DNA from 4 places in the Pseudomonas sp. LBUM1663 genome. Region 3 is predicted to be linked to each of the others. Evidence: predicted binding sites of a transcription regulator. Region 3 holds the regulator's gene; each other region holds the start of a gene.

Region 1 (2,203 bases), 3.2 Mb from region 3:
CCGTGGCCACCTGATCGGTGCGGTTGAACTGCTCGTTGGTGCCACTGGCCATGAGGCCGGCGATCGAATTCAATTCACCGCTGGCGCTGTCCAGGTCCTTGGCGCTGCGCTGCAAACGGCTGAACGTTTCGGCGAGGAAATCACGCAAAGTGTTGGCCGCGACTGCCAACTTGCCCAACTCATCCTGCCGGGTACTGGCCACGCGGTCGGCAAACTTGCCCTGGCTGAGTTGCGCGACGTAGTCGATCAGTTTGCGGATCGGTTCAACCAGGTAGCGATTGACCAGCCACAGGCTCAACAGGCCGATCAACAGACCCGAGGCGAGCATCACAATGATCCCCAGCAACACCGTGCGATCGGCGTCGGCGCTGATCTGCTTCGATTGTTCGGCTCCCTGCTTGCGCAATTCGCTGACCAACTCGGTCATCTGTTCGCTGGCGGCACGGTCGACACCTTTGACTGCAGCGTCGCCAGCCGTTGGGTCGGCACCGGCCGCCACATAGGCATCACGGCCCTTCTGATAGGCGGCGCCCAGCAGACGGTGTTCGTCACGCAGGCGTTCGATACGGGTTTTCAGTTGCGGCTCGATACCTTTTTGCCCGGCCAGCTCACCGAGAATGCCCTGCACATCGCGCTGACGGTCTTCGAACTGCTTCCAGTATTTGTCCAGGTCGGCCGGTTGCTTGCCACGCAGCAGGACGTTTTTCCATTCCTGAACCTGCACCTTGAATTGCAGGTTGGCTTCGTCGATCAACTGCGAGGTGTGCAACGGGCCTTCGATCAGGTTCGCGTAGCTCTGAACACCGCTGGACAGAAAGTGAAAGCAGGCCAGCGCGATCAGCAACATCGCCAACAGACTGCCGCTCAGCAACGCGAGGATTTGTGCTCTCAGGGATTTTTGCAGCATCGAGTAATACTCATGACAGGGGGTGAGACACGCCGTAACCAAGCGTGAAAGGTGTCCGGACTTCCCTGTCTGCGACGTCGGCGGCTGGCCGAGGGCGCGCAACTTAACCTAAGCGTGATCGGCGTGCCAGAGCGGTTCTTGAGATGTATCCGACCACCGGCAACGCAATCGTTTGCGGTCACTTCATCGTCACAAAATCGTCATCCCGGCTTGCGATGATGCGGCTCAAGTGAACCCAGCCGTAACCCTGCTGCCCCGTAGCAGCTGCCGAGCCTGCGAGGCTGCGTTCGGCTGCGAAGCAGTCGTAAAACCTGATTGCGCGGTCTTCCTGGGACACCGCATCGTCTGATTTCACGACTGCTGCGCAGCCGGACGCAGCCTCGCTGGGGCTCGACAGCTGCTACATAGAGCGATTGCCCCTCTTGCGAGCCCTCATGAACCACAGCATCGACCAAAGCCATCGCGACCCGGACCTGTTCGGTCTGCTCTACGGTTTCAGTTTTCGCCCCGGTGAGCGTGGTCGGGAGATCGACTCGGCCAAGGCGTTGCAATGCCTGCAACAACCGGACGACAGCGATGAATTTCTGTGGCTTCACCTGAACCTCGCGCATGCCGCGTGCGAGCGCTGGATGAAAAGCCATCTGGAATTGCCGGACGAATTTTTCGAGGCGTTGCACGAAGGGTCTCGATCCACGCGCATTGAACATGTGGATTCGGCGTTGCTGGCCGTGGTCAACGATGTGGTGTTCAACCTCAGCAGCATGGTGTCGTCGGATGTGTCGACGCTCTGGGTCTGTGCCCGCAGTCGGCTGATCATCAGCGCCCGCCTGCAACCGCTGCACTCGGTGGACAAGCTGCGGTCGTCGGTGAAGGCCGGCGAGTGCTTCCGTTCACCGCTGGAATTGCTGGTGCATTTGCTGCGCGACCAGGGCGAAGTGCTGACCCAGATCGTGCGCAAGACCAGCCTCAGTGTCGATCAGATCGAAGATGAATTGCTGTCCTCGCGCCTGTCGACCAACCGCGCAGAACTGGGTGCCAATCGCCGGGTGCTGGTGCGCCTGCAACGGTTGCTGGCGCTGGAGCCGGGTTCGTTGTTGCGATTGCTCAACCGGCCGCCGCAATGGTTGCAAAAGGAGGACGTGAAGGAACTGCGCAAGTCCACCGAGGAGTTTGCGCTGATCATCAACGACCTCACGGCGCTGGGTGAGCGGATCAAGCTGTTGCAAGAAGAGATCGCGGCCAACCTGAACGAGCAGAGCAACCGCACGCTGTTCACCCTGACGGTGGTGACGGTGC
Region 2 (2,203 bases), 3.2 Mb from region 3:
ACAGCCGCAGGCCGCTTCTTTGGCGTGCTGGGCGTGGGGCGCGGAGTCGGTACCGAGGAAGAACTTGTCGCTGCCGCTGGTGGCGGCGTCGAGCAGGGCTTCCTGATGGGTGTTGCGCTTGAGGATCGGCAGGCAATAGAAGTGCGGCCGAATCCCGCCCACCAGCATGTGATTGCGGTTGTACAGCAGGTGATGCGCGGTGATGGTTGCGCCAACGTTGGCCGAAGCCTCATTGACGAACTGTACGGCGTCCGCGGTGGTGATGTGTTCGAACACCACTTTGAGCGTCGGGAAACGCTCGACCACACGACGCATGTGCTCATCGATGAAGATTTTTTCGCGGTCGAACACATCGACATCGCCGCGGGTGACTTCACCGTGAATCAGCAAGGGCATCCCGACGTCGGCCATGGCCTCAAGTGCAGGGAAGATCTTGTCGATACTGGTGACACCCGAGTCCGAGTTGGTGGTCGCGCCGGCCGGGTACAGCTTGGCGGCGTAAACGAAACCGCTGGCCTTGGCCTCGCGAATTTCGTCGGGCTGGGTGCGGTCGGTCAGGTACAGCACCATCAACGGTTCGAAACGACTGCCGGCCGGACGTGCAGCGAGAATCCGCTGGCGATAGCCGTCGGCTTCAGCGGCGTTACGCACCGGAGGTACCAGGTTGGGCATGATGATGGCGCGACCAAAGGTGCGCGCGACATCCGCAACGGTATTGGTCAACACAGCACCATCGCGAAGATGAATATGCCAGTCGTCGGGACGCAGCAGGGTCAGGCGGTCGGACATGAGGGGATTCCAGGCGGGTCAAACTCTGGGGAATGCTACCGGAAAAGACTCTCTCAGGCACTCGCTATCAAGTTTTGCAGGAAGCTTCCGATATCCAACAGGTATGCCGGAAATATGTGTGTCGGTCTTTTTGTTGTAGAAGCCAGTGGAGCCTCCCGTGCGCCAGCGTTATTTAGCCTTGCTCAGTGTGTTTGCCAGCCTCCCTGCGATGGCGCTCACTTTCCAGACACGTCTGGAGAGCATCGAGTGGACGGTCGAAGGTGACAAGTTCGAATGCCGCCTGACCCAACCGATCACCGATTTCGGTTCGGGTGAATTCGTGCGCCGCGCCGGCGAGCAGGCGACGTTTCGTCTCAAAGCCTACAACGCGATGATCGGCGGCGGTTCAGCGACCCTGCTGGCGGCCGCTGCACCGTGGCAACCGGGACGTGGCGACATCAACCTGGGTTCGGTGAGAATCGGCAGCGGCAACGTGTTGTTCAACAGTTCGCAAGTTCAGGCCGGGCGCCTGATCAGCGGGTTGATGGACGGCCGCAGTCCGGTCATCCGGCATTCCTCTGGCGATGGCCGCGTCTCTGAAGTGCGCTTGTTGCCGGTCAAGTTCAGCAAGGCCTTCAACGACTATCAGGGCTGCGTGGCGAAACTACTGCCGAAGAATTTCGAGCAGGTCAAACAGTCCGAGATCGGCTTCCCGGGTGAAGGCGTTGATCTCGATCCGCAAGCCAAGGCGCAGTTGCAGGTGATGCTGGAGTTCATGAAGGCGGATCCGACGGTTAATCACATCGAACTCGACGGGCACTCCGACAACAGCGGCAATCGCCTGACCAACCGCGAGCTGTCACGCCGCCGGGCGTTGGCGGTAATGGACTATTTCAAAGCCAATGGCATCCAGGAATCGCAGATCACTCTGCGTTTCCACGGTGAGCGCTACCCTGTGGCGCCGAACACCAACGCCAGTAACCGCGCGAAAAATCGCCGGGTCGCCGTGCGCCTGGAACGGGTAGCGCCGACCGAGAAAGTCGCGCCTCAAGTCGCTACGGGCAGCACACCGGCTACTTCCTGACTCGCCGGTCATCGTCGCTCGCTCGACAGAATCTGTCGCTTCGTCGTCATAAGCTGTCGCGCCTCTGTAAATTATTCCGTATGACCGGTAGACTTCACGGCTTTCCGTAGAACCCCGTGGAGTGATGGCATGGCGGACGTAAACAAGGTCGTTCTGGCGTATTCCGGCGGCCTGGACACTTCGGTGATCCTCAAGTGGCTGCAGGATACTTATAACTGTGAAGTGGTGACCTTTACCGCTGACCTGGGTCAGGGCGAAGAGGTCGAACCTGCACGCGCCAAGGCTCAGGCCATGGGCGTGAAAGAGATCTACATCGACGATCTGCGCGAAGAATTCGTGCGCGATTTCGTT
Region 3 (2,203 bases):
AGCAGGTTGGCTGAGGTACTAATGAACAGTTTTTGTACCTACATCGATGGTCTGCCATGCATTGTTCAGTTATTGAGCGCGCAGCCAGTAATGTGGCCTCCGTCTATGCAAGACAAGGTAAAGAAATAACATGGGCAGCATGCATCCCGTACAGGTGATCGCGGTGACCGGCGGCAAAGGTGGCGTCGGGAAGACTAACGTGTCAGTGAACTTGTCCCTGGCTCTAGCTGAGCTCGGCCGGCGCGTCATGCTGCTGGACGCCGATCTGGGGCTGGCGAACGTCGACGTCCTGTTGGGGCTGACACCCAAACGTACCCTGGCCGACGTGATCGAAGGCCGCTGTGAGCTGCGCGACGTTCTGTTGCAGGGCCCTGGCGGTATTCGCATCGTTCCGGCCGCGTCCGGCACTCAGAGCATGGTTCATCTGAGCCCGGCCCAGCACGCCGGTCTGATTCAGGCCTTCAGTGATATCGGCGACAACCTCGACGTATTGGTGATCGACACCGCTGCGGGTATTGGTGACTCAGTAGTCAGTTTCGTTCGCGCAGCGCAAGAAGTCTTGCTGGTGGTGTGCGACGAGCCGACCTCGATCACCGATGCCTATGCGCTGATCAAACTGCTGAACCGCGATTACGGCATGAACCGCTTCCGCGTCCTGGCCAACATGGCCCAGAGCCCGCAGGAAGGCCGCAACCTGTTCGCCAAGTTGACCAAGGTCACGGACCGCTTCCTCGACGTCGCCCTACAATACGTAGGCGCGGTGCCATACGACGAAAGCGTGCGCAAGGCCGTGCAGAAACAGCGCGCCGTCTACGAAGCTTTCCCGCGGTCCAAGTGCGCCCTGGCGTTCAAGGCGATCGCGCAGAAGGTCGACACCTGGCCGCTGCCTGCCAATCCGCGTGGGCACCTGGAGTTTTTCGTCGAGCGCCTCGTGCAACAGACCGCAGGACCCGTCCTATGACAGCCAGTGGCTACAACCTCTACAAGAAGTCGGCACGTGACGCGCAGTACGAGCTGATCGAGCGTTACGCGCCACTGGTCAAACGCATTGCTTACCACTTGCTGGCCCGTCTGCCGGCCAGTGTCCAGGTTGAAGACCTGATCCAGGCCGGGATGATCGGCCTGCTTGAAGTATCGACCAAATATGACGCCAGCAAAGGCGCGAGTTTCGAGACCTACGCGGGCATTCGAATCCGCGGCGCGATGCTCGATGAAGTACGCAAGGGGGACTGGGCGCCACGTTCGGTTCACCGCAATACCCGCATGGTCAGCGACGCAATTCGCTCGATTGAAGCTAAAACCGGTCGTGACGCTAAAGATCATGAGGTTGCGGCCGAACTCCAATTGAGTCTCGACGATTATTACGGGATTTTGAACGACACCCTGGGCAGCCGGTTATTCAGTTTCGACGATCTGTTGCAGGACGGCGAACACGAAGGGCTGCACGAGGATGGCGCGAGTGCACATCTGGAGCCGTCACGCGATCTGGAAGATGAACGCTTCCAGGCCGCGCTGGCGGACGCGATTGCCAATTTGCCGGAGCGTGAGCGACTGGTGTTGGCGCTGTACTACGACGAAGAGCTGAACCTCAAGGAAATCGGTGAGGTCCTGGGGGTCAGCGAATCGCGGGTCAGCCAGTTACATAGCCAGTGCGCGGCCCGTTTGCGGGGGCGTTTGGGGGAGTGGCGAGCGCGCTGAAGGCAGTGTGGGGACACTGCGAACGAGGCCGGTGGGGTGTTGAACTGCACCGGTCGCGATCTGTTGTGCTCCAGACAGTCATCGAGTGCATTGCCGGATTGATTGAAATGGCGCGTCCAGGTGCTGGGCGCGTTTAAGACTGCTTGGAGGTCGAATTGGACAAGAACATGAAAATCCTCATCGTTGATGACTTCTCAACGATGCGGCGGATCATAAAAAACCTGTTGCGTGACCTTGGGTTCACCAACACGGTCGAGGCCGACGATGGCACTACTGCCATTCCGGTTCTCAACAGCGGGAGCATCGACTTTCTGGTAACGGACTGGAACATGCCTGGCATGACCGGTATCGATCTGCTGCGTCACGTGCGCGCCGATGAAAAGCTCAAGCACCTGCCGGTTTTGATGGTGACTGCCGAAGCCAAGCGCGAACAGATTATCGAAGCGGCCCAGGCCGGTGTTAACGGCTATGTGGTCAAACCCTTCACGGCCCAGGCGTTGAAAGA
Region 4 (2,203 bases), 1.3 Mb from region 3:
ACGTGCTGAGCCTGAGTCGAACATCGGCCGGTTTTCCGCGTCCATGATCTGGATGCGCAAGCCGTCCTGTGTGATTTCGAACAGGATCTGGTCCTTGAATTTTTGCAGCTGCGGGTTTTCATCGACCTTGTTCTGCAATTCTTGCAGCAACAGTTCCAGGCGTTCCTTCTCGACCTGTTCGGCCATGCCTTCGACCTGTTCAGTATCGACGGTGACGCGGTCGGGCTGCGGCTGGGACTTCACCTCGGGGTTGAGGGTGTTCTCTGGCGCCAGGGTCGGCGAACCGCCCAGATCGATGATGTACGGCGTGCCGCTTTCGGTGAAGCCGACCGGGTCCTTGAAGTAACCGGCGATGGCGATCTTCTGTTCCGGCGTGGCGGTGGACAGCAGCCACAGCACCAGGAAGAACGCCATCATCGCCGTCGCGAAGTCAGCGAAGGCTATTTTCCAGGAGCCCCCGTGATGCCCGGCCGCGTATTTTTTTACGCGCTTGATGATTATCGGCTGGTTATTTTCCATGACTTAGCGACCGCGAACCGCTTGTTCCAGCTCAGCGAAGCTAGGACGGTGCGCCGGGTACAGAACCTTGCGGCCGAACTCCACCGCCAGCGATGGCGGCATGCCGGAAGCCGAAGCCACCAGCGAGGCCTTGATGGCTTCGTAGACGTTCAGTTCTTCCTTGGCTTCGTGGGCCAGGGCATGGGCCAACGGGCCAAAGAAACCGTAGGCGGCGAGAATACCGAAGAAGGTACCCACCAGTGCCGCCCCCACGTGCAGGCCGATCATTTTCTGGTCGCTTTCACCCAGGGAGGCCATGGTCACCACGATACCCAGTACGGCCGCGACGATACCGAAACCGGGCATGGCGTCGGCGATGCCGTTCACCGCATGGGAAGGATGATCCAAATCTTCCTTGAGGCTGGTCAGCTCCATGTCGAACAGGCCTTCGAGCTCGTGGGGAGCCATGTTGCCGGAGGACATGATGCGCAGGTAATCGCAGATGTACGCGGTCATGCGGTCATCTTTCAGTACCGCCGGGTACTTGGCGAAGATAGGGCTCGCGGCGGCGTCTTCAATGTCGCCTTCGATTGCCATCATGCCTTCGCGGCGGCTTTTGTTGAGGATCTCGTAAATCAGACCCAGCACTTCCAGATAGAACGTGTGACTGAAGCGCGAGCTGAACATTCCCAAGGCTTTCTTGAGAACGAGCTTGAACATGTGACCAGGGTTGGCCTGCAGGAATGCACCGAGGGCCGCACCACCGATAATCATCACCTCGAAAGGTTGAATCAGGGCGGCAATCTTGCCGTGGGAGAGCACGTATCCGCCGAGCACGCTCGCGAATACGACGATGATGCCGATTATTTTAGCCATAGGTAGGAGAGCACTTACTGAGTCGGGTTCAAGGTCATATTCGGAAGTTAAAAAATCTCTTCTTCTACTTATCGGCAAAACTGCGCCAGACTATAGCCCGTTCAAGCGAAAAGCTAATTTAGCCCTCTGGGGGCATAGGTAATGCAGACGATGATCACGTCCAACCATGGCTAACGAAACGAACAATCCAACCCCGAAACCGACCACGCTTGAAGGCTGGGTAAAGCTTCTCGACGGCGTGCGCCTGCCGGTTCCGCAAGACAGTCACGACCGTGTCTGCAAGGCCCTCGCCGATAATCGCAGCTCGCTTCGTGACATCGCCGATTTGTTGCAGGACAGCCCGGCACTGGCCTTGAGCGTGATTCGCGAAGCCAATCGCCACACCCACGGCAGCATGACCGAGCCGGCGGAAAACCTTGAGGTGGCGATCAATCGTCTCGGGCTGAAACGCACTGAGGAACTGCTCGCCCGGTTGCCTGCCGAACCTCAATCCCAGATCCCGGTGGCGTTGCGTCAGCTGCAGATGATCAGCCAGCACGCGACCCAACAGGCCAACGGCTTTTTCGCCGGTCGGCTGGCGCGGCTCTGGCAGGACATCCACTGGGGCAGCCTGCTGTTTCTCTCACCGCTCTGGCCGATGGCGTTGACTCATCCGCAACTGCTCGAAGAGTGGGAGTTGCGGGTCATCCATAAAGGCGAGTCAGCGCGCAAAGTCGAAAAGCAATTGTTCGGCGTTCGCCTGCTGGACATCTGCCAGGCGCTGGTGGACATCTGGCGCCTGCCGATCTGGGTACAGCAAGGTTATCGCCTGCTGCTCAACGAGCAGCGC

Evidence for each region. Region 3 encodes FliA, which starts transcription of late flagellar genes. Its sites were predicted from a motif close to CTAAAGTTTNNNNNNNNNNNGCCGNTAA; they were not measured.
Region 1: a site for FliA is predicted at 1,023-1,050, ahead of ACA075_RS22895 (methyl-accepting chemotaxis protein). Genes of this name have one in related genera too.
Region 2: a site for FliA is predicted at 856-883, ahead of ACA075_RS23990 (flagellar protein MotY). Genes of this name have one in related genera too.
Region 4: a site for FliA is predicted at 1,443-1,470, ahead of motA (flagellar motor stator protein MotA). Genes of this name have one in related genera too.

Annotation. Positions count from the first base shown of each region.
Region 1 covers NZ_CP166792.1:4,988,069-4,990,271, forward strand. Annotated here, with positions in the region: gene ACA075_RS22895 (methyl-accepting chemotaxis protein) at 1-907, opposite strand, end outside; gene ACA075_RS22900 (transporter) at 1,342-2,203, shown strand, end outside.
Region 2 covers NZ_CP166792.1:5,238,201-5,240,403, reverse strand. Annotated here, with positions in the region: gene pyrC (dihydroorotase) at 1-789, opposite strand, end outside; gene ACA075_RS23990 (flagellar protein MotY) at 947-1,852, shown strand; gene ACA075_RS23985 (argininosuccinate synthase) at 1,982-2,203, shown strand, end outside.
Region 3 covers NZ_CP166792.1:1,811,310-1,813,512, forward strand. Annotated here, with positions in the region: gene flhF (flagellar biosynthesis GTPase FlhF) at 1-14, shown strand, start outside; gene fleN (flagellar synthesis regulator FleN) at 131-961, shown strand; gene fliA (RNA polymerase sigma factor FliA) at 958-1,698, shown strand; gene ACA075_RS08125 (chemotaxis response regulator CheY) at 1,866-2,203, shown strand, end outside.
Region 4 covers NZ_CP166792.1:554,009-556,211, reverse strand. Annotated here, with positions in the region: gene motB (flagellar motor protein MotB) at 1-519, opposite strand, end outside; gene motA (flagellar motor stator protein MotA) at 523-1,374, opposite strand; gene ACA075_RS02485 (HDOD domain-containing protein) at 1,541-2,203, shown strand, end outside.